Regions from separate parts of the Alteromonas sp. AO-Serp genome, predicted to be linked through region 2. Evidence: predicted binding sites of a transcription regulator. Region 2 holds the regulator's gene; the other holds the start of a gene.
The links. The regulator FNR, encoded in region 2, switches genes on or off when oxygen is low (the NO sensors DNR and NnrR bind a similar motif). The targets are predictions, from matches to a motif close to TTGATCTAGATCAA.
Positions count from the first base shown of each region.

Region 1: the regulator FNR is predicted to act here: its motif matches at 5,325-5,338, upstream of ccoG (cytochrome c oxidase accessory protein CcoG).

Region 1 is NZ_JAFLMX010000193.1:1,299-11,916, forward strand. It holds gene QVA83_RS13140 (amidohydrolase family protein) at 1-800, opposite strand, end outside; gene QVA83_RS13145 (SDR family NAD(P)-dependent oxidoreductase) at 887-1,678, opposite strand; gene QVA83_RS13150 (acyl-CoA dehydrogenase family protein) at 2,026-3,786, shown strand; gene QVA83_RS13155 (DUF3016 domain-containing protein) at 3,881-4,426, opposite strand; gene QVA83_RS13160 (hypothetical protein) at 4,550-4,921, opposite strand; gene ccoG (cytochrome c oxidase accessory protein CcoG) at 5,402-6,832, shown strand; gene QVA83_RS13170 (serine/threonine protein kinase) at 6,829-7,812, shown strand; cobalamin riboswitch at 7,932-8,183, shown strand; gene QVA83_RS13175 (TonB-dependent receptor plug domain-containing protein) at 8,273-10,195, shown strand; partial or broken gene QVA83_RS13180 (thioredoxin domain-containing protein) at 10,504-10,618, shown strand, end outside.
Region 2 is NZ_JAFLMX010000166.1:1,860-16,362, forward strand. It holds gene uspE (universal stress protein UspE) at 1-646, opposite strand, end outside; gene fnr (fumarate/nitrate reduction transcriptional regulator Fnr) at 891-1,628, opposite strand; gene QVA83_RS11680 (sulfite exporter TauE/SafE family protein) at 1,674-2,333, opposite strand; gene ccoS (cbb3-type cytochrome oxidase assembly protein CcoS) at 2,320-2,550, opposite strand; gene QVA83_RS11690 (heavy metal translocating P-type ATPase) at 2,552-5,002, opposite strand; gene QVA83_RS11695 (FixH family protein) at 5,002-5,481, opposite strand; gene ccoP (cytochrome-c oxidase, cbb3-type subunit III) at 5,698-6,651, opposite strand; gene QVA83_RS11705 (cbb3-type cytochrome oxidase subunit 3) at 6,668-6,829, opposite strand; gene ccoO (cytochrome-c oxidase, cbb3-type subunit II) at 6,831-7,436, opposite strand; gene ccoN (cytochrome-c oxidase, cbb3-type subunit I) at 7,452-8,885, opposite strand; gene QVA83_RS11720 (hypothetical protein) at 9,115-9,594, shown strand; gene bfr (bacterioferritin) at 9,718-10,185, opposite strand; gene bfr (bacterioferritin) at 10,185-10,661, opposite strand; gene QVA83_RS11735 (cation:proton antiporter domain-containing protein) at 10,796-12,367, opposite strand; gene QVA83_RS11740 (FMN-binding glutamate synthase family protein) at 12,705-14,333, shown strand; gene QVA83_RS11745 (c-type cytochrome) at 14,422-14,503, opposite strand, start outside.

The DNA of each region.
Region 1 (10,618 bases), on a different contig from region 2:
ATATCAATGAACCCATGCCAAAGCGCCGCATACGGCATTCGCCACTGACACAGCGGGAAGTTGCTGGCAAACATCATGTGATCTGTGCCAACGGTGTCCAGCAAGGATTCAAAAATATAAGACGCACGCTGCCACAGCCAACGGCGATCTTGCATTTCTAATCCTGAGAACTTAAACACAACTTGCTGCGTTTCATTCAAGTCGCGAATATTCTGCCGCCATGTTTTAAACGCAAAGCTATTTACATCAATCGGCGCTATTGCGGCATGGTTTACAGCCACTTTTAGCAAGGGTGTTTGTTCTAGCACCGTTAGCAGCGCATGCACAGCATTGCTATCTGCAAGATTTAACTGCGCATCGAAAGACAAGCCTTGCGACGCCATGTGATGAAGCCCCCATTTAACTTTAGGGGTGCGTAAAAGTACTTTAGCATCGTCATCTAATATGTGACGAAGCCCACGTATTGAGTGGTACCGCTTTAGCTTATCGATATGACTGCCAACACTATTCTCTGTTAAATCGATACACCCAATTGAACGGAATGGCAGCGTACAATGACGCTCCAAGAACGCAATTTCACGCCAGGGCCTTTCGTTATCGTAACCCGCTTCAATGTGAACAAAACCGCCTAACTGCCCTAACGACGCGCGATAGAGCATGTGCTCTGTAGTATTTTTTGCAATCGCTTTTTTATCTGACCAGAAAGGGGCATTGGCTGGTTTCATCCAATCATAGTGCCCTTCGTTTAAGGCAAAGAAGTGGATATGAGGGTCTATCCAAGTGATTGAAGGCTTGCTCATCTTTGTTTATAAAACCTTGGTTTATGCTATTGCTGATAAGGCATTTCGCGTTGCTTTTCTGTTCAGCCCTATCTATTCAGCTCTTTCTATTGTGCTGTGTAGCCCCCATCCACCGCATACAAGCTACCCGTGATGAACGACGCTTTGTTGCTGCATAGGAAATAAGTCAATTCAGCTACGTCTTCGGGCTGGCCCAAACGTCCAATAGGTTGTGCAGCGGCTTCTTCAGCTACCACTTCATTTTTATCTGCCCCAGAACGTGCCACATAATTATCAATGGCGTTATGAAATAGAGGCGTTTCGATGGTACCCGGGCATACCGCGTTAACGCGGATGTTATAGGGTGCGTAGTCAAGCGCAGTGGTTTTCGCCATAGACGCCAACGCACCTTTGCTGACCCCGTAGGCAAACGAATTGCGCTTTCCGATAAAGGACTGATCTGAGCCCATCACCACAATCGCGCCGCTGCCCTGCTCTTTCATGGTTGGCAGGCAAGATTTAATCGCGCCATACGCCCCTTTTACGTTCAAGTTTAGTACCTTATCAAGCAGCGCTTCATCAGTGTCTTCAATGGTTGCTGAAACATGTATACCGGCATTACACACCAATGCGTCTATGCGTTGATAAGAACTAATAACCTCATTCACCGCGGCTTCAATATTACGCACAACACTTACATCACACGGCTTCCAGATAGCATTAGGTAACGCTTGCTCAAAGTCTCTGATATCTAAATTAATGACTTGATAACCGTTTTGACTAAACAGCTTGCATACCGCAAAACCGATACCCAAGCTTCCCCCCGTTACAATGCAAACCGGGATCTGCGCATCATCACTGCTATGTTTAAGGTTTTTCTTCGCGCTTTCTGAATTCATGTTTTTATGTACCGTGTTGCTTGTGCGTATGTGAACGGGTTATTTCAATGTAAGCTAAGCATGCCAGTGAGAATTTGAATTGCAAGCGAGCCTACCACTTGAGTTCACTTTTCTATATTAACATCAATGCGTCAGACATAATCACCAGAGCCTGTGTGACCTTTGCTGCACATTTAAAGTCCATGAGTCTTGGAAAACCTATGTGTTTCTCTCATGTCAGTCCGCATAGATCATTACCCACATCATCCAAATTTATTATTAACTTTCCTTTAACGGACTATTCGGACTACGCTTTTTGTGACTATAATAGACAAAATTAAAACACTTGTTTGAAAAAGGAGTCATCCATGCCTCTGTACCACGCCCCTACGACTGATTTTCAGTTCTTGTTAAAAGACTGGCTTGGACTTGATGCTCACTACGAAAAGCTCGGTATCAGCGACTTTGATAGCGAGCTTGCCAACGAAATTATTGCACAGGGTGCAAAGTTTGCTTTGGATGTGGTTGCCCCTCTTAACCGTGAAGGCGATGAAGAAGGCTGTACGCTAAAAGACGGCAGCATTACCACGCCTAAAGGCTTCGCTGATGCCTATCAGGAATATGTTGCTAACGGCTGGAATGCAATGCTAGGTACTGCCGAGTACGACGGGCAAGACTTGCCGTACACCATGGCTGTGCCTGTTCACGAAATGCTAAACGCGGCGAACTTAAGCTGGCGTTTAACCACCATGCTTACTGAGAGCGCAACACTTGCGGTTACTAAGCACGCCAGTAAAGAATTAAAAGATATCTACCTTGCTAAGCTAATCAGCGGTGAGTGGACAGGTACCATGAACCTGACCGAACCTCACGCAGGAACAGATTTGAGCTTGCTTAGTACCAAAGCTGAGCCACAAGGCGACGGCAGCTATAAAGTCACCGGTAATAAGATTTTTATTACCGCAGGCGATCACGATTGGAGCTCGAACGTTATTCACCTTGTTCTAGCTCGTCTGCCTGATGCTCCCAAAGGCGTTAAAGGCATCAGCTTATTCTTAGTGCCCAAGTTCCTTCCAGATGCCAGCAATGAGCCTGGCGAGACGAACAGCTTGTCAGTGGGAAGCATCGAACACAAAATGGGGATCAAAGCGAGCCCGACTTGCGTGATGAATTTTGACGGTGCAACGGGTTACCTTGTAGGTGAAGAAAACCAAGGCCTAGCATGTATGTTCACCATGATGAACGATGCACGCTTCCAAGTAGGTCTGCAAGGTTTAGGGGCGGCAGAAGCCTCTTACCAAGGCGCGCTGACCTATGCCCGCGAACGCGTTCAGTCTCGCGCACCTCAGGGAATTCAAAATCCAGAAGGCAAAGCAGACCCGATCGTCTTTCAACCTGACGTAGCGCGTATGTTACTTACGCAGAAATCACTGATTGAAGGCTGTCGTGCACTTTCACTTTTCTATGCCAAGTTTATGGACGTTGAGAAGCTTGGTGAAGGTCAAGAAAAAGAAGATGCCGACAAGATACTTCAGTTTTTAACGCCAATCTGCAAAGCTTTTATGACGGATATGGGCCTTGAGACCACCAGCCTAGGTGTACAAGTATTTGGTGGTCACGGCTTTATTCGTGAATGGGGTATGGAACAACTTATGCGCGACGTGCGCATTGCTATGTTATATGAAGGCACCAACGGTATTCAGGCGCTAGACCTTATTGGTCGTAAGCTTACCCGAGATGGCGGTCAAATGATGGAAGCGACCTATAATGCGTTTAACGCTTTGGTCAGCGACATTCAAGACAGTGAGGCGAAGGGTCTGGCTCAAGGAATTCTTGATGACTGGCGTGCATCTTCAGCCGATTGCTTAGGTATGGATGCCACCACCGCTGCAGCTGCTGCTTGTGATTACTTGGCATACAGCGCCTATTCATTGATTGGTGTACTGTGGTACAGCATGGCCGACAAAGCGCAGGCATCAGGTAATGCAGTACTTGCAGCGTCTAAGATGAAGACACGTGACTTCTACATGGAACGTATATTAGTACGTCGCGATGCGCACAAAGCCGCTTATAAAGCTGGCCCTGGAAGCACCCTTGCAATATCAGGTAATGAGTTTGATTATCTGTAGGCAGCTTATTCTGCTATAGCCCGTGAAATATGGGCTATGAACGCAAAAAAGGTCACTATATGTGACCTTTTTTATTATGATTTGAACGAAACTATTAGTCGTTCGCTGCTACTTGGGTTGAAAACGTATCTGAAAACCAATCGTTAAGCATCGCTTTTTCATAAGAAAGCGATTCCGTGCGATTGCGACGAATATTCGACTCCATAAAATCCATATCTTTAAGTTTCACATCTTCACCACTTAAAATGACCTGACCGTCGGCATTAGCCAACGAGTAGCTGAATGTCATTCTAGGAATATCAACGCGCTTAATGATACGGACGTCGCTACCGGCACCGTTACCGAAGCCGACAAACTGGCTTGGCCAAACTTGGCCAGCTAAATCAACATTTGTTACTGTCATTGACAGCACTTGCGACTCAGGTAAATCACTGGCCAAATCTACAATGTGTTCTTCAAGCTCTTGTAGCGTTCGTTCGCGGAACCGTTTACGAGATTCATTGGTTGGTCTTACATCGCTATAAGACTCAGGTTCTTCCCACGTTATCTTCACCTCAGCGGCTTGAGTGGGAGCAAAAACGGTAAGGAGTCCCACCGCTGTGGCGCAGCTTAAACAAGAAAAAGTACGTAATTTATTCACTTTTATGCTCCTAAATTCAGTCGTTTAAACTATGAGTTAGCAAGACATTTAGAGAAAGCTTAGCATGCAGCAATTGTCGGCTTTTATATCAGCTTTATATTTAACCAGCCTTGTTAAAATTGGCTAGTCTCGCTTTGCTACTTGCATAACTGACGACTGTTTAATGATTAGGCATAGTTGAACGCGTTTAGTTCCCGTAAAGTTGGGGTTTATATCGTCCTTTTCACAATAGGTGTGATAAAAACGTTTAACGCTTGCGCTATCAGCGGTGATTTGCTGAACATATGTTTGCTGGTAAGGCTTTAAGGGACTCAGCTGGATATTAATTTTATCTTGTAAACTACGCAGTTCTTCTCGCTCCGGTAAGGTGGCAATTGAAACTAGCCATTCAGAAAGCGAGTTCTGGATATCTTCAAAGAGATACTGAACAAAAGGAGACCGCAGCACAATTACCAAAACAATAATTTCAGCAGCGATGATAAAGAACCTTAACATGACTTCTCAGCTAACTTTGACAGACGTTTACTACAAATAGCGCCAATTTTTTAGCACCTTTCTCACTATGTGCTCAACTACACTTTGCCAATTTACATTTTCACAATGCTCACTGTACACGATTCAAACGGTAATTGACCACATTATTATCGACGATAATAGGGTCATATCGGTTTACCTGTAAATACAGCAAACTATACTCATGTATAGTAGGTAAAGCCTAATCGTCGATGTTGGGCATCAAATGGCATCTGGCCGTTATATTAATCCTCATTATTCACGTAGCTGTATTTAACTATTTACAAAGTTACATAGACTGAGGAAATCAAAACAAAAAACGACTTACGTTCTGAAGTTTCAGTATTGACTGAAACTTTAAAAAGATACACCATACGCCGCATTATTGATCTACATTAAATATGACGTTTTGAACGCAGTTATACTGCACAGGCAGTTCGTTACGTCACATAAGGTTAAGCTATGAATGAACAAATACCGGTAAAGACCGTTACACCGGTAAAAGTACATAAACCCAAAGGTGGACCTGAGGGTAAACGCCACGACTCTCGTAGCCGTATTTATGTGCGGGCTGTACAAGGCCCTCTGGAGACGTTTAGACGCATGTTTGGCCTTTTCTTTTTGGGCCTCTTTGCCATCATTCCATGGATTCAGTACAACGGGCATCAAGCCGTGCTACTCGATATTGGTGAGCAGCGATTTACTATATTCTCTCTAACCTTATGGCCTCAAGATCTCACTTTACTGGCCTATATATTTATTGTTTCCGCCTTTGCGCTGTTCTTCGTCACCACTTTCGCTGGTCGAGTGTGGTGTGGATTTATGTGTCCTCAAACAACGTGGGTATACATTTATACGTGGTTCGAAGAGAAATTCGAAGGCCCGCGCAACAAGCGTATAGCGCTAGATGCACGCAAAATGGATGCAGATAAATTTTTGCGTAAAACAGCTAAGCACACCGCTTGGGTATTGGTAGCGCTGTTAACGGCTTTAACCTTCGTTGGCTACTTTACGCCAATTGATGAACTGTTTATCGATTTTGTAACATTTAACACCAGCTTCTGGGCAGGTTTATCAGTTATTTTCTTTGCCGTCTGTACGTACGGAAACGCTGGCTACATGCGCGAAATCATGTGCACGCACATTTGCCCGTATGCGCGTTTTCAGTCTGCTATGTTCGACAAAGACACGTTTACTGTATCGTACGATGCAAAGCGTGGAGAGCAACGCGGCCCGCGATCACGCAAACTTAGTCACGAGCAAGTAAAGGAAAAAGGGTTAGGCGACTGTATAGACTGCAACCTGTGTGTTCAGGTATGCCCAACCGGTATCGATATTCGAAATGGCTTACAATACGAATGCATCAACTGCGGCGCCTGTGTTGATGCGTGTAACGGTGTTATGGATAAAATGGGTTATCCTAAAGGCCTGATAAGCTTTACCTCTGAAGAAGAACTAGCTGGCGGTAAGACTCATATTTTACGTCCAAAGTTAATTGGTTACTTTGTAGTTTTAGTGGTGATGATAGGCTTGCTGTTTGCCAATATTTGGATGCGCAGCCCCACCGAAGTTGACATTATCCGCGACAGAAACTCGCTATACCGCGAAACGAATGAAGGGCTAATTGAGAACGTTTATACAATAAAAGTACTTAACAAAACTCAGCAAACCCAAACCTACTCTATTGCTGTAAAAGGTTTGCCTGACTACAAGTACATTGGTGAGCAAACTGTAACAGTTGAAGGCGGTGCGGTGTATAGCACGCCAATTTCAGTTGCAACTGACGCCTATAATCTGGAAGATACGGTTACCGATATTTTTATCAGTGTAACCACCACTATTGATGGGGAAACGGTTACCGTTGATGAGCCAACTAAGTTCCTTTATCGATGACAGATTTTTCATTCTCTGGGCTTAGCCCAGACACCATATTAGATGCCCTGGAAAGTCAGGGCATTTTTCTTCAAAGCGGTTTGCTAGCACTAAATAGTTATGAAAACCGCGTCTATCAGTTTTTGGCTGAAGACGGTCAGCGCTATGTAGCAAAATTCTATCGCCCAGGTCGATGGACCGACGCTCAAATTCTTGAAGAACACGCGTTTGCTGCAGAGCTAATCGATAACGAAATTCCATTGGCTGCGCCCATTTCTCTCAATGGCAGCACGCTGCATCACCACACCGTGGCGGAAACTGACTATCGATTTGCGTTATTTCCTTCGGTGGGCGGTAGACAATTCGAAAATGACAACCTTGATCAACTCGAATGGATGGGGCGTTTCATTGGTCGTATTCACCGCGTGGCCCATGCTAAAGGGTTTGCACATCGTCCCTCGATTGATATTGAAAGTTACCTCGATGAACCGAAGCAGGTGCTTATGCAAAGCACACTGCTGCCAGAGCATCTAAAGACAGCATTTTTTGCCATACTTAACCCCGTTATTGATGCCACGAAAAAAGCGTATAAGCCAACATCAAGTATTCGGCTTCACGGTGACTGCCACCCAGGCAATATACTGTGGCGCGATGGCCCTACCTTCGTTGATTTAGATGATTGCCGCATGGGCCCTGCTATCCAAGATTTGTGGATGATGCTAAGCGGCGACCGCCAACAACAACTATTGCAGCTCGATACTTTGGTTGAAGCATACGAGGAGTTTCACCCGTTTGACACTGCACAGTTGCCACTTATTGAGCCCCTGCGCGCTATGCGAATGGTGCATTACATGGCATGGCTTTCACGACGCTGGGAAGACCCTGCTTTTCCGCGGGCATTTCCTTGGTTTGCTGAAGACAAATACTGGGAAGGCCAAATACTTGCTCTGAAAGAACAGCTATCGGCCCTTCAAGAGCCTCCACTGAAATTAGGATATTGAGCCAGCCCCTTTACTGCTGAAAAAACGCTTTTTCGATGACCGTTGTCGATAATCTTATGGCGGTTACGAAAAAGCGTAAGGTATAAGAAACCGTATTCGCTATCACTTTTTAACTTAGATATAATCGACAGTGTGTAGGTGCTCTTGTCTAGCTCCATATTAACTACGGCGACAAGGGTTAAACGGGAAATCAGTGAAAAACTGATGCTGCCCCCGCAACGGTAAACTCAACGCGTTGTCGTTTTCTTTTCATACGCCACTGTCTTTTATGCGTTACGTATTAAACGCCATTAGATGGGAAGGCAAAAGAGCTATTACATTTTTAGTAATGGTGAGTAAGCCCGGATACCGGCCTGTACTTCATGGTGTCGTTTGCTTGCTCACATCCATAATTAAGCAATGCGTGCACTTTCCCTAATCATGTGCTCGGGTGGAGCGCATCAAAGACAACATAAAAACCATGCGTACACATTTTACTAAAGCAGCCCTTAGCGCTGCAGTTATTTCGTGCTTAAGCACACCTGCCTTTGCTCAAACTTCTGACCAAGATATTGAAACTTTAACAGTAACAGGCACGCGTTTGCCTATTTCGTTAACCAAACTTCCTGGTTCAGTATCGGTGCTAACTGAAAGCGACATTAAAGCTTCGGGCGCACTTCAACTTACCGATCTAATTCGCGGTCTACCTGGCGTTAGCTTGTCTCAGTCAGGCAGTCCTGGTGGCTTAACAGAGCTGCGCGTGCGCGGCGGTGAAACCAACCATCTACTTGTTTTAATTGATGGCGTTGTTGCCAACGACGTAGGCCAAGGAAGTCTGGTTGACCTTGCTCACTTAACTAGCGCAAACGTGGTGCGCATAGAACTTCTTCGAGGCCCGCAGAGCGCAAGATGGGGCAGCGGCGCTATCGGTGGTGTATTGAGCATTACTACGAAATCAGGCCAGTTTGCCGATAATGCGTCACACGTAGACTTCTCTGCTGGCGTTGGCACACAAGGTACGTTGCAGGGCAGCATGAACGCGCGCTCGCAAAGCGATAACGTAGGTATTTCTGCATACGCCAGCTACATACGTACCGACGGTGACAACGTATCTCGTGTTGGTAACGAAGATGATGGCTACGACAACATGACCGCTGGCATTAATATTAATTATGCCGCAACGTCGGAGCATACGTTAATAGCTAACCTTCGCACGGTTCAGTACGAGAACGATTACGACGGCACTGATTTTGTGACGACAGGCCTTCCTGCTGACTCAGATAACGTGACGGATGGTTCACAAATTAGCGCGAAATTAAGATGGGAATTTGCTCCGGAAAATACAGGTTATCGCTCAGCGCTAAGTGCGCATTATCGCAAAGACGATAACGATAACACCGAGTCAGGTGCAGACACTGGCGGTACCACTGGTGAGCGCATAGAGTTAAACTGGACAGGTTTCTATACCATGGATAACTGGGATTTTGCTGGCGGTGTTGAATACCTACAGCGCCTTTTTACCCAGCGCGGCCCAATTGCATTTGGCGATCCGAACCAGAAGCAGCACGACAATACTTATAGCGTATTTGCCGAGACAAATGGCCAGCTAACCGAGTCGCTAACCGCAACACTAAGCGCACGATTCGACAACAACAGTGAGTTCGACAATGCCGTAAGTTATCGCGGCGGCCTCACATGGCAACTTAACGATTACTACGCTGTTTTTACCAGCTATGGTAAAGCTGTTAAAACACCCACCTTCACTGAGCGCTTTGGCTACTTCCCTGCAAGCTTCATCGGCAACCCAAACTTAGAACCAGAAACCAGTGAAGAATGGGAAATAGGCGTTAAGGCAAACTGGAAATCACTGTCTGCACAAATCAGCGCATACACTACCGACCTTGAAGATGAAATCAATGGCTTCGTATTTGTGTCAGATTTGGGTGCATATAGTGCAGATAATATCGACGGTGAAAGCTCGCGAGAAGGTATTGATCTAGAACTTAACTGGGACAGTGGCTATGGTGATTTTACCGCAGCGTATAGTTATCTAGATGCGGAACAAACCGATAATGGTATAACAACCACTGAACTGCGTCGTGCCCGTCACCAAGGCTCATTAACCTACAACACTGACTTTGGAACGGAGAAATTCAGCTTTTACACCAAGCTAGCTTACACAGGGAGTCATTACGACACCTTCTTCCCTCCTTTCCCTGAACCGTCTCAGACTCTGGCGCTGTCAGCCTATACGCTTGCAACCGTTAATTTAGGCTATCAGATAGATAAGCAGTGGCAGGTCTCGTTGAAGGTCGACAATGTATTTGATACTGATTATGAAGACATTGTAGGTTATGCAGGCCAAGAGCGTCGCGCTCTACTTTCAGTTAACTACAGCATGTAAGTGATGTAACGTTAATGAACCTTCTGTTGAGCGTTGCTTAAAGGCAAAACTCAACGTGAAATCAACAAACAATAAAGGGCTATACATGGTTATAGCCCTTTTTCTTTGAGTTTCTGTTAGGGCCTGATGATTCAGACTCTGTTCATCATGCGTACATAAAATACTGCATTTACCTAAACCTTGAATCGCGTTTTTTAGTGAGCTTGTCGCGTAGTAAGGCATTGAAGTAGAACAGGTCCTAGTTAAGCGAACAAGCCTGTGATAATCTCAGTATCGATAATAGTTTTTTGAACATAGGATTATATTCCATGAAAAAGTTTGCAGTAATGTTTGTCATGGCAATGCTTTTGCCACTAACAGCATGCGCTCAGGAGCCAGCGTCTAAATGGAAAGAAGGTACCCACTATACTGTGCTTGATAAAG
Region 2 (14,503 bases):
CGTGATAGGTATCGGGGTCGAACTCAGGTACTTCTATGGCGATATTAAGTGGTGTAGAAGGGTAACTGTTGACCAAATTTACGCTACCTTTCAATAAAGAGGCGTAGTCGTTAGCAATGAGGGTGAGCTTATCGTTAAGTGCGGCATGCTCATCGTCTTCACTGCCTACGTTTACTGCAGCAATAATCTCTCCTCCTTCTGGCCAGTCGTGCTCTTTAACGAGCAATACTGGGCGAGGGCATTTACGCATTAAATGCCAGTCGGTGGGGGTGAAAATAACAGAAGCAAGATCGTCGTGCTTTTTGGTTGCCTTTACCACTAAATCTATCTGATTGTTTAGGGTGTAGTAAATAATCGACTCATACGCACGATTATTCCATTCTACAACGATATCAGTTTCAGTGAATCCTTGTTCTCTTAAGTGGGTGGCAAGCCATTTTGCATGCTCCTTTGTAACTGCATCGCGCATTGACTCGCGCTCATCCGGGCTAAGCATGGTCGTCATATCATAAGATAAGTCGTATACCACCATCATGGCGGTAACTGAAGCGCCTGTTTTTGAAGCGAGTTCATAAGCTCGGCTTAGTGCAGGTTGGTTATCGCGCTCGGCATCTACCACGGCCAGAATTCGTTTACACTCAATCATAACGTCCCCCTAACTACGAAACTTAGTAGCGGCTGTCGAAATCGAAGCTTTCTAATACTAACTATAAACGACATTGGGAAAAACGTAAGTTGTTTTAGATCAAGAATTTTACGAGGCGACCATGAGTGAACTTAACGAATTGAACATGGAGCAACCAGCGTGGCGCTGAAAGGGTAGATAGGTGGCTACCAAAGGTCACAAAAAAGCGCGCTTAGTGCGCGCCTTATTTAACACTTAAAAAAGACTAACCGCAGACAACGCTTGGGCCGTTAAGCGCCGCTAGTTTGGTGTTTAGTCTATCGAAATCCAAAATAGTAATAAGCTTGCCGTCTACTTTTATGATGTTGTCTTTTTGAAAACGGCTTAACAGACGACTAATCGTTTCAATCGTTAATCCTAAATAGTTTCCAATTTCGTTGCGCGTCATGGTTAAGTGGAATTCTCTATGGGAAAAGCCACGCTCTTCAAAGCGCTGAGATAGATGTGATATAAAATACAATAAACGCTCTTCTGCGGTTCGCTTGTTTAAAAGCATGATCATGTCGTGATCTTGTTTTATTTCAGCGCTCATGAAGCTCATGATCTGGTGGCGCAGCTTTGGAAATTGCACAGACATTTCGTCGAGGGTCTCGTAGGGAAGCTCACACACCATGGCAGTTTCTAACGCAGAGGTATAGCTTTGGTGTTTGTTCTCTCTTAATGCATCGAAACCGATAATGTCACCAGGAAAGTGGAAACCAGTAATCTGTTCTTCACCTTCGGTATTAGTCACAAATGATTTGAATGAACCAGTTCTCACTGCAAATAGAGAACGGAATTTATCACCAGTTTGAATCAGCGTGTCACCTTTATGAAGCGGCTTCTTGCGTTCAATAATATCGTCAAGAGACTCGATTTCTGTTTTGTTTAACGCCACCGGTAAACACAGGTGACTGAAACTACAGTTTTGACAGTGAATAGAAAATTGGCTTCCTTTGCTCATAATGCACGCTCTCTAAAAGAATACCCGACAATAATACACCCATTTTTAAACGATTGCGCCATGAATAAGATAAGCTGCATATATTGCCATTATTACTGCAATAATTTGTCTAAAATGATTATGTTGAAAACCTCGAACAATATATTGGCTACCAGCGCTTGCAGCGAGCAAGGTGGGTAATGTACCCAAACCGAAGAAGAACATAATAGCAGCGCCTTCTAGTGCGTTACCCGCCGCGAGAGACCAGGTAAGTGTGGAATACACCAAACCGCAAGGAAGCCAACCCCAAATAAAACCATAAGGCAACGCACTTAAAGGGGTCTTAAAGGGCAAAAAGCGTTTTGAAAGCGGCTGGACTTTGGAAAATAGGCCTTTACCCGCATTTTCCAGCACTGTTAAGCCAGTCCACCACTTACCCAAATAACACGCCAGTAGAAGCAACATGATTCCGCTAAGTAGGGAAAGGGCATAGTTGGCAAGAGGTATATAATCTGCTGCAATTTTTCCAAGTGCCCCGGTTATTGCTCCGGCGATGGTGTAGCTCACTATACGTCCCATGTTATAGGCAAGGGTATAGGGTAGTGCTGAAGCGCCTTTAGGCGATACCATCCTTAACGCAGCGACAATTCCACCGCACATTCCCACACAGTGAACTCCGCCGGCTAAGCCGATAAGAAAGGCAGAGAAGTAGTTAATCCCTTCCATGTGGCGCTTGGCTTTTGTCTACTTTACTGTCTTGAAGTTGCTTGCGTTGCTCAGCTAGCTTTTTTTCTTCTGGCGGAAGATCATCGTCAAACAGTATGCTATACCCTTGGCGATCTAAATCTTCAAATTGATTGGTTTTCACCGCCCAAAAGAATATCACGATAGCGACGGCAACAATGATGATGGCGATTGGAATTAATACGTAAATAATACTCATGCTATTTGCTCAAAAGTCGCGTTGAGTTTGTGACCACAATGATACTGCTTAACGACATACCAACAACAGCCATCCAGGGTGAAAGTAGGCCTGATACGGCGAAAGGTAAGATCAAAACGTTGTAACCTACCGACCAGCCGATATTTTGCCTTATTTTTTGCTTCACTTGATGCGCAGTTCGAATAAGCTCTGGTACAGAAAGCAACTGATCGCCAAGCAGTATCACGTCGGCGGCAGTTTTAGCCACGTCTGTGGCATTACCCACTGCAATCGCCACATCAGCGCTGGCAAGAACTGGAGCGTCGTTAATACCATCCCCCATCATCATCACTTTCGCGCCAGATTGCTGCATAGCTTGAACGGCTTCGTACTTTTGCTCAGGTGTTAGGCCACCTTTAGCGGTCGAAATTGGCAATGGTGCGGTAAGCGCATTAACGTTTTGCTGTGTATCACCACTTAAAACGGCGAGCGTATGGCTTGCAGCTAATATATCGAGAGTTTCTTGCGTATCTTCTCTTAGTGAATCCTTTACTTCATACGCCGCCATAATACGCCCCTTAACCGTGAGAAACACGTTAGCTGAAGGGAACGCTTCAATGAGTTTTAGCTGTGATTCGTGAACGCTGAATGCTGCAGATCCCATAGAAAACAACGTGTCATTGATCTCACCGCTGATACCACCTCCTGGCGTAACGGTAAAATTAGTCACTTTGTGTACCGTGTTATCGATGGCGTCAGCACTACCGCTAGAGGCAGAAATCTCGCTTAGGGCTACACCGTCGCTAAAGGCTTTGGCAATCGGATGTTCAGAGCGTGACTCCAAAGCGCGCGCAATTGATAGCGCACTATTACTATCCACGCCGTCAGCGTACCAAGCATTTGAAATAGTAAATTTGCCTTTTGTGAGCGTGCCGGTTTTGTCTAAAGCGATGGTGTCAATGTCAGTAATTTGTTCTAGCGCATCGGCCCGTTTTAGTAAAATACCTTGTCGGTTTAACTTTGCCATAGCGCAGGTTAACGCTGATGGCGTAGCCAACCCTAGTGCGCAAGGGCAGGTTGCAACCAGCACCGATATGGTGATCCAAAATGCCTCGTCGCTACCCTGATACGCCCAAAAGCCATAGGTTAACGCCGAAATCAGCAATACCGCGGTAACGAAATAGCGAGAAAAATTATCGGCTATCTGCGCTGCTTTAGGCTTACTCGCCATCGCACTTGCTTGCAGTCGTACAATTTGATTTACCAGCGCATTTTTAAGGGTCTGCGTAACCGTAATGGTTAGCGTACCATCTTGACAAACCGTGCCGCCGTAAACCGGGCTACTGTTCGACTTACGCACGGGGTTAAACTCGCCGGTAAGCATCGATTCGTCAACCGCTGCGTTCCCTTCGGTCACCACTCCATCAATGGGGATCGTTTCACCAGGCTTAACCAGCACCACATCGTCAATTTTTAACTGCTTTGCCAGACACTCGGTTAGGCTGCCATCAGGCATCAATTTGGTGGCTGAAACGGGTACATACTGCATCATATTGGCAGAGATCTGTGCGGCGCGATGGCGGCTGCGATGTTCTAAAAAGCGGCTGAGTAACAGCAGGAAAATGAACATACAAATAGATTCAAAATACACTTCGCCTTGCTCTAATACTGTAGAGCGAATTCCTGCAATGTAAGTACCGAATATGGCGAGCGTAACGGGCACATCCATATTAACCGTTCTTGCGCTTAGCGCTTTAGCGGCGCCCACATAAAAAGTGCTGCCTGAGTACAGTACTACAGGTGTAGTAAGCGTAAGGGCAACCCAGTAAAAATACTGTCGGGTTTCTAATTCAATAGCGCCAAACCAGTCAAAATACAGCCCCGTCATCAGCATCATCACCTGCATGGTCATAATGCCTGCTAGACCAAGCTTTTTCAGAAAGGTCTTTTGTTCGCGTTTATAACTGGCTTCGTGTTCATCGGGGTGAAATGGCGACCCAACATAACCAATGCGTTTTAGTGTAGAAAGAATCTGACTAAGCTTGATTTGAAAAGGTGACCAAGTAACTAAAGCGCGGCGCTCTTGGACGTTTACCGCGACTTGCTTTATCCCTTCTACTTTTGACAACTGCTTTTCGATAAGCCATCCACACGCAGCGCACGTAATACCTTCAAGGGTTAATTGAATCTGCTTATCTTGCCCCTCATCAAAAACGAATTCTTCTTGAAGAGCAGGGTCGTCATACACTTTGAGTTTGTCGAGTGTCTCTAGAATACCATCGTCTGATTTTTGCGCTGGTTCGGTTCTAAACTGGTAATAGTCTTCAAGACCGTTGGTTACGATGGCTTCGGCCACGGCTAAACATCCAGGGCAACACATGTCGCGTTGCTGCCCTAATATGACGGTAGTAAATTTTCCATCGTCTGAGCCCGCAATAGGCAAGCCGCAATGGTAACAGTCGTGATTGGCCATTATGGATTGAATTTCATTTTGCCAGAGTGGGGCAGATAGATGGTATTTTGTATTTTCCAGCTATCATCAATAGGGGTTAGCGATACGCGCCATTTACCATCAAGATCTTCTTCGACAAAACCACGATAGATACCCTTAGCATCGCGGCTTAATAAAACGCTGACATCACGCTCTTCAAGCGTTACGTGATAAAAGCTTAGTTTAACCGCATTACCTTCTTGTGGAATACCTGAATGAAACTCTAGCGCTATGCTGCCATCTTCAATGGTTAAATCGGTAGTGATATTCATGCGACGGGCTACGGCTTCTTTATCCAATCGCGCATTAATTGCTTTTCCTTCCTTGTAGTAGTCGTCCACCACTAGGCTATCTTCAGTACTAATAGCAAGCTTTAATAATACGCCGCCCATAATGAGCGTGATAATAGGAACGGCAATTAAAAACCAGGGCCAGAACTCTTTATACCAGGGTCTATTCATTGAAATCTTTTCTCGTGTTTACTTCGCTAACAACATATTTATTTTCACTGCCCCAACGACATGTTTAGCCGGGAAATAAGAATAAATATAATGTTCGCGAGACATACTAAATGTGAACAAAGATTGTTCGTACAGCACTCTCTATATCGCTGTATTTTCTCATAAAAAAAGCCCCGTAGTAACGAGGCTTTTTAAGATATTTAATGATTTAAATCATTAATCATTTGAAAGGCTGTAAACATACGCTGCGACAACGTGAATTTTGTCATCACCCAAGGTTTTCTTGAATGAAGGCATTACACCGTTACGACCGTAAGTAAGCGTTTCTGTTACCGCTCTGTGGCTGCCGCCGTATAGCCAGATATTGTCAGTAAGGTTTGGCGCACCAAGTGCTTGGTTACCTTTACCGTCCATACCGTGACAAGCCGCACACGCTGCGAAACGTGCTTTACCTGCTTCTGCAAGCTGAGGGTCCACATCGCGACCGCTTAAACTAAGTACGTAGTTAACCACTTCTTCGATACCGTCTTCACCCATAGCATCTAGCCATGCTGGCATAGCTGCTTTACGACCAAGCGTAAGAGTTTCAACGATTTTCGCACCTGAACCACCGTACAACCAGTCGTTGTCCGTTAGGTTAGGGAAGCCGCCATTTTGACCACGTGCATCAGAACCGTGACACTGAGAGCAATTTTGTAGGAACAAACGCTGACCTACTTTATTTGCTTCTGGGTCTTTAGCCAGTTCTTCAACAGGAACTTTTGCATACGCTTCAAAGATCGGGTCGAACTTCTCGGCAGCGAAATCTAGTTCACGGTCATATTCTACTAGGTAGCCTTGCTCTTTAGCGTCAATACGCGCTTGAGCTGACTCTTCTAGCGATTGAATATTTTGGTTAGAGCTCTTCCAACCCAAAATACCTTCATACGCACCTAGGCCAGGATAAAGCGCTAGGTATAAAAAGCCCCAAACGATGGTCATGTAGAACATAATTGTCCACCAGCGAGGAAGTTGATTGTTCAACTCCTCAATACCATCAAATTCGTGGCCCATTGACTCACCTTCAGCTACGCCGGTCTTGTTAGAAAGGCACCAGCGAAGAAGGAAGTAGCAACCAATGATCAACCCTAGGGTTATCACTGAAATCCAAATTGTCCAAAACATACTCATGAGTTCGAGACTCCTGCTAATCTTCTTTTGATTTTTCTTTTTCTTCGTCTGCAAACACTAGGTTCGCAGCTTCATCGAATTTTTTCTTGTTGCGGCTGCTAAATGCCCACCACACAACACCGATGAAGCTTACAAAGACGATGACAGTAAAAATGCTGCCTACAATTCCCTGGTCCATATTATTTCAAATGTGTGCCAAGAGATTGTAGATAAGCAATAAGGGCTTGCATTTCCGTTTTACCCTGTACTGCCGCTTTCGCACCCGCGATATCTTCGTCGGTATACGGAACGCCAAATCCACGGAATACTTCCATTTTTTCAGCCGTTAACTCGCCATTAAGCGTGTTTTCCGCAAGCCAAGGGAAACCTGGCATGTTCGACTCTGGTACCACGTTACGAGGATTAAGCAGGTGAACTCGGTGCCATTCGTCGCTGTAACGACCACCAACACGTGCTAGGTCAGGACCAGTACGCTTAGAACCCCAAAGGAAAGGGTGCTCCCATACTGATTCGCCAGCAACGCTGTAGTGACCATAACGCTCTGTTTCAGCGCGGAATGGACGGATCATCTGGCTGTGACAACCTACACAACCTTCACGGATGTAGATATCACGGCCTTCAAGCTCAAGCGCGGTGTATGGACGTAAGCCTGTTACCGGTTCCATGGTTTGCTGTTGAAACATCAACGGCGTAATTTGAACCATGGCACCGAAGCTGATAGCGATAAGGATTAATACCGTTAACAGACCGACGTTCTTTTCAATTAACTCATGTGCGTTTTTCATTATTCGTCTCCTTTACTACGCCGGCTGAGTCGCTGGGTCTGCAGCGATACTGCCTTTAGGTGCACGAACGGTTTTCCATGTGTTGTATGCCATAACAAGCATACCCGCTACCACGAAACAACCACCAATGAAACGAACCACATAGAAAGGCTTAGACGCTTCTAATGACTCAACAAAGCTATAGGTTAACGTACCGTCAGCATTTACTGCACGCCACATTAGACCCTGTAGTACACCAGACATCCACATTGCTACGATGTATAGAACAACACCGATAGTTGCGAACCAGAAGTGTACGTTAACTAGCTTGGTGCTATACATAGCGCGCTGACCGAATAGCACTGGAATTAAGTGGTAAATTGAACCAATTGAAACCATTGCAACCCAACCTAGAGCGCCAGAGTGTACGTGACCAATTGTCCAGTCAGTGTAGTGAGATAGTGCATTAACGGTCTTAATTGCCATCATTGGACCTTCGAAGGTAGACATACCGTAGAAAGACAATGAAACAATTAGGAAACGCAATACTGGGTCGGTGCGAAGTTTATGCCACGCGCCAGATAGCGTCATAATACCGTTAATCATACCACCCCAAGATGGAACGAATAGGATAATAGACATCACCATACCTAGCGACTGAGTCCAGTCTGGTAGGGCAGTGTAGTGAAGGTGGTGAGGACCAGCCCAGATATACAGAGAGATAAGTGCCCAGAAGTGAACAATTGAAAGTCTGTATGAATAAACCGGGCGACCAGCTTGCTTAGGTACGAAGTAGTACATCATACCAAGGAAGCCCGCAGTTAGGAAAAAGCCTACCGCGTTATGGCCGTACCACCACTGCATCATAGCGTCTACTGCGCCTGCATACAGTGAATACGATTTAGTGAAAGATACCGGAATAGCCATGCTGTTACCAATATGAAGAATTGCAACAGTTAACATGAACGCGCCTAAGAACCAGTTTGCAACATAAATGTGCGAAACTTTACGGATTACTAGGGTTCCGAAGAAGTTAATGATATAAGCGACCCAAACCAGTGCCAAAAGGATATCAATTGGCCATTCTAGTTCAGCGTATTCTTTTGAGCTGGTTAAACCCATAGGCAGGGTGATAACAGCTAAAACGATAACGGCTTGCCAACCCCAAAAGGTAAATGCGGCAAGTTTGTCACTGAACAGTCTTACCTGGCAGGTACGCTGAACGATGTAGTACGACGTTGCAAATAGCGCACAGCCGCCGAAGGCAAAAATAACGGCGTTAGTGTGCAACGGACGCAAACGTGAGAATGTTAGCCATGGTGTGTCAAAGTTAAGCATAGGTGCAAATAACTGCGCGGCAATAAATACCCCTAGGCCCATACCAATGATACCCCAGACTATGGTCATGATGGTAAATTGCCTAACTACTTTATAATTGTAGTCAGGTTGTGCTTGGCTTATTTCACTCATTTTAATGAATCTTCCACTTCAAATGAACTATGGTCTCCAACTGCCGGAATAGTACGGTCGAGACGTGTATCAGCAAAGGAATAACGCTTCACACCGAGCTCGGAAAGAGTAATAATTATTGTCTCCAAGCCAGTTGGTACGCGGATGATAAGGTTTTTAATTACAAAAAGATACCATAAACTACCTAAGCTTGATCTCCGTCAATGAAGAAATACACAAAATTTAAGAAATGCTAAATAACGATAACAATAAACGATCAAAATTTTTACATTCTCAGCTTCCATTAGTGGCTATTATTGTTGTAGCCGTGTGTGTATACCTTGCACATAAATTCCAGTCTTCGGTGTTAAAAGACACGAGCGTAGTTAATGGAATAGGAAACAGCTGCAACTTTGTCAATGAAACTTGCGAATTCTTAATTGATGACAAGTTGGCAATTGCCACATTTTCTACCATGCCTGAAGCCGAAGAGTCGGTAACGGTTAAGCTTTTAGTTCCCGAGGGCGAGGTAATAGAAAGCGCATGGATTGAGGGCGTAAACATGTATATGGGCAAAATTCCCGTACTGTTAGATAATAATGGCAAAGGTGAGTGGTCAGGTTGGTTTATGTTAGGAAGTTGTAGTGAGCCGATAATGAAATGGCAGCTACGCCTGAACATTAAAGATAAAGACAGCCCTAGCTATTTGTATTTTGTTACGCAGCAGTAACTGTTTAAAAGGCAATAAGCCTCTCGCTAAATAACAGATAGCAAAGAAGCATGAAAAAGGCCGCTCTTGAATTAAAGAGCGGCCTATTATTAATTAGCTGTGATGTAGCGTGAACGCTTTATCTTACATTTGAGACTGTAAGTAGTTTTGAAGACCGATACGCTTGATTAGACCAAGTTGCTGTTCAAGCCAATGTGCATGGTCCATTTCAGTATCGTCTAATAGCACGATTAGCATGTCACGGGTCACATAGTCTTTCTCGGTTTCACATAGCGCTATCACTTCACGCAATTTTGCGTCAACTTCATATTCAACACGTAAATCGCTTTCAAGCATTTCAGGTACATCTTTACCCACTTTGAAGCCTGTGCGCTTCGCCATGTCAGGCGTACCTTCTAAAAACAGCATGCGTTCAATTAGCTTAGTTGCATGCCCGCGCTCGTCATCAAATTCATGATCGATGCGTTCGTAAAGCTTATTCAACCCCCAATCAAGATACATCTGAGAGTGAATGAAATACTGATCCATGGCAGCCAACTCATAAGAGAGAAGCTCGTTTAAGCCATTGATGATTGCTTGGTTACCTTTCATTAGTCATCTCCCATTACTTGCGCTTGTAGGTAGTTTTCAATACCCATTGCATCAATTTGGTATTCTTGCGTTTCAATCCAGTCTAAGTGCTCTTCTTCATATTCAAGAAGGTCTTCAAGTAAATCACGAGACACATAATCCTGCTTTTCTTCACATAGCGCGATAGCTTCACGAAGTAGTGGAAGCTGCTCTTTTTGAAAGCGCGCATCACATGACAGCATTTCAACGGTGTCTTCACCGATATAAAGCTTACCTAAAGCTTGAAGATTAGGAAGGCCTTCAAGAAACAGAATGCGTTCGATAAGATCATCCGCTTGCTTCATGTCCTTGATCGATTTTTTATAATTCTTTTCGTTAAGTTCAGAAAAACCCCAGTTTTTGAACATACGAGCGTGCAGAAAGTATTGATTTATCGAAGTAAGTTCACTTGTCAGCACTTCGTTCAATTTTGCAACAACTTGTTTATCACCTTGCATTGTGAAAACCCTATTAACGTATTTGCGTGAAGTTTAGTCTAGATTTGAGGTTGTGTCAAAAAAGTCTTTGTAAAACAGTTGTTTACAAACGATAACGTTTCTCAATTCATCCATTGTTCGCATTTAGAACAGCATTACCGTTGTTCATGGGCGTAGGCTAAGCTTTCTTCAGCAAAACCAAGTCCTGCTTCAGTAAAGAAGTTGAATACTTTGTCGACGCCATTGTCTAGCAAACTGGACACTTCATCCTCATAGCGAGCTATGGCAGCGACTTTTCCGGTATAACCAGCGTTCTTTAATTGGCGAGTGATATTAATCGAATCTTGGATAGATGGTAGAGCAAGCAAAACGAGCTGTATCTGCTTAATATCCAGGTTGTCCCATAAATCCACGTCTTCGCCATCGCCGCAAATAACATCGAGTCCTTCCTCAGCGAGTTCCTTAACTTTAACCCGATCAGCATCCATGCCCCACACGCTCACATCGCTCAACTTCGATAGCGCATTAAAAGCACCGCGACCAACACGCCCCATTCCCAACACTAAAAATTCTGCATTGTTTAGAGTAGGGTAAATATCTTCTTTTAAACGTTCCTTTTTCTCGAAGCGTTTAATGGCATGCTTATATTTGTGATAACGTGAATGTGAGTTCCGATAGAGCACGCTGGTAATTACGAATGAGATTGAGACGGCAAGAGCAATGACTACTAACCATGAATTTGCCAATAATCCTAAAGAAACTGCAAGCGCCCCAACAATAAGCCCAAACTCACTGTAATTTGATAGCACCAGGCTGCTTAAATACGCAGTACGTCCTCTAAGACGAAGCGATGTAAACAAACCGAAAAACAGCGCAGCTTTTAACGGTATAAATAAGCAGAATACAATGGCGAGAACAACCATACTCAGACTGGGAAGCGCTGTTAGCCCTATGGTAAGGAAAAAGCCAATTAAAAATAAATCTTTAAAACTAAGTAGTGACTTGGCAAGTTCTGAGGCTTTTTCGTGTTGCGCCAACATGATTCCAAAGATAAGTGCACCTAGGTCGCCTTTAATATTAACCAGCTCAAATAAATGATAACCACCCAAAGCAAGAATGAAACCTGTAAGAGGTAATAATTCTCCGTGGCCTGATTTATTAATCATCTTGTTGATAATTGGCATTGCCGGGAATAATGCGAGAAGGGCAAGTGCCCATACCGACGGTAACTTGCCTGTTGCAGCTACAAGAAAGATTACGGCAAAAACGTCTTGCATAACTAAAATGCCAATGGCCAGTCGACCGTGGCGTGTTTTGCTCTCGCCGCTTTCTTCCAATACTTTAACTACACAAACAGTGCTACTGAAGCTTAAAGCAAAAGCGATAAGAGCTGCACTCTTCCAGGTAAGTCCATCAACAAAGTTTGCTGCAACAGCGCCTATTGCATAAACACAACATGTGATAACGCCCACCCATATTAATGTGTGAGATACGCTCCCAGCCCAAACTTCACGTCGGCTTAAATCTCTTATATTGAGTTTTAAGCCGATAGTAAACAGCATTAGGGTAATACCAAGATTAGCGATTTGAGTTAAATCTTCAGTGAGAGTGTAGCCTGCGAAATTGAGTAAGAAGCCAGCCACTAGATAGCCAACTAAAGGAGGAATGCCGATAAGCTTAACCGTTAAACCGCATATAAATGCGAAAAGAAGAAATGCATACTCCATGAATTACCTTTCAAAAATGTTGAACGTGAAATCCGCTACCCAGCGCAGGTTACATCATAATTTAACCTCGTGTTACTCATAAATCACGAGGTCAACTCGCTAAAATCGAATTAATAGATTAGCATGTAATGGCTTGTTTTCGCAGCTAAAAAAGGTCTAAGATAGTATTTTGTGGTAACGCGTAACCAATTTTAACGTTAAGCTCAAATCTTGTTTTTTTGATTTATATCAATGGATTAGCATAGATATAAATCTAGTTCCCGTTTTTAGATGTATTGAACAAGGCTGTAGGCATATTATCTTATTTAAATATGGCCAAAATAGAGAAGGACTTTGAATGCGTTTTACAATACTAACTGTACTGAGTTTACTGGTCGCTTTTAATCTGGTTATTGGTTTGTTGTGGACCCCCGTGTGGTGGTTCTTACTGCTGTCAGTTACGCTACTAGTTTTTGGTCTTTACGATGCCTTTCAAAATAAGCACGCCATATTAAAGAATTTCCCATTGATCGGCAGGGTACGCTGGACCGTTGAAGGGCTTCGGCCTTACATCCAGCAATATATCATCGAGACCGACACCAGTGGTGCGCCTATTTCTCGCATGTTTCGTTCAATTGTTTATCAACGGGCTAAAAACAGTAGGGAAACTGTCCCGTTCGGTACCCAGCTAGATACCTATAAAGATGGCTATGAATGGATTGGACATTCATTGTCTGCCCGTGAGGTAGAAGACATGGATGAAGATCCTCGCATTACCGTAGGTGGCCCACATTGCAAAAAGCCCTATAGCGCAAGCGTTTTGAACATAAGCGCTATGAGTTTTGGGAGCTTGTCTAAAAATGCCATTTTAGCGCTAAATAAAGGGGCGGCCAAAGGTGGGTTTTACCACAATACGGGCGAGGGCGGCTTAACCCCGTATCACTTGGAAAATGGCGGCGATATTGTTTGGCAAATCGGCACAGGCTACTTTGGCTGTCGAAGCAAAGATGGCGGGTTTGACCCTGTACTCTTCGAGGAGAAAGCGAAACTCGACAATGTAAAAATGATAGAAATTAAGTTGAGCCAGGGAGCTAAACCAGGACACGGAGGTATTCTTCCTGCTTACAAGAATACCCCAGAAATTGCCAAAATTAGAGGTGTTGAGCCTGGTACACAAGTCGATTCACCGCCAAGACACAAAACCTTTTCCACGCCATTAGAAATGGTGGACTTTATCAGTCAATTGCGCAAATTGAGCGGCTATAAACCCGTAGGTATAAAGCTAGCGCTTGGTAGAAAAAGTGAGTTTATTGCCATGTGTAAAGCCATGGTAGAGAAGGGCGTAACGCCAGATTTTATAACGGTAGACGGGGGCGAAGGCGGTACCGGCGCCGCACCGCTAGAATATACCAACTCGATTGGTTTTCCTCTTCGAGAAGCGCTGGCATTTGTTGATGATTGCCTCACTGGCTTTGGAATACGAGACAAAATTAAAATCATCGCCTCGGGTAAGATCATTACGGCGTTCCAGCTAGCTAAAAATTTAAGCTTGGGTGCTGATTTATGTAACAGTGCCAGAGGCATGATGCTGGCACTTGGCTGTGTCCAGTCATTATCCTGCAATACCAATAAGTGCCCAACAGGCGTGGCAACACAAGATCCAAAGCTTGAGAAAGGCTTAAACGTGGAAGACAAGTACGAGCGAGTGTACCGTTTTCATAAAAAGACCATTCACGCGCTAATGGATATCTTATCGTCAACGGGTCATATCAAAACCAGTGAATTAAATCGAACACACATATTTAGACGGGTCGACCAATGCCACATTGCTCGTTACGACGAGATTTTTCCACTTGTAAAAACCGGAAGCTTCTTGACAGATGAAGTACCTGAGCGATTTAAGCTACATTTAAAAGAAGCTAACGCGGGAAGTTTTATGCCGTGCAGTTTACTGGCTGAAATTGAGAAAGAAACGAAAGCCGTATAGTGCAGCTCTAACTAGGGTGATGATAAATAAAAAGCCTAACTCTCTTTGAAACTAGTAATTAGGAGTTAGGCTTAGTGAGATTCAACCTCTATTCCACTTTTTTCTCAGGAATACGCAATTGATAAAGGCGGTAATCACTGGTTCTATATGGCGTTACTTTATATTTGGGT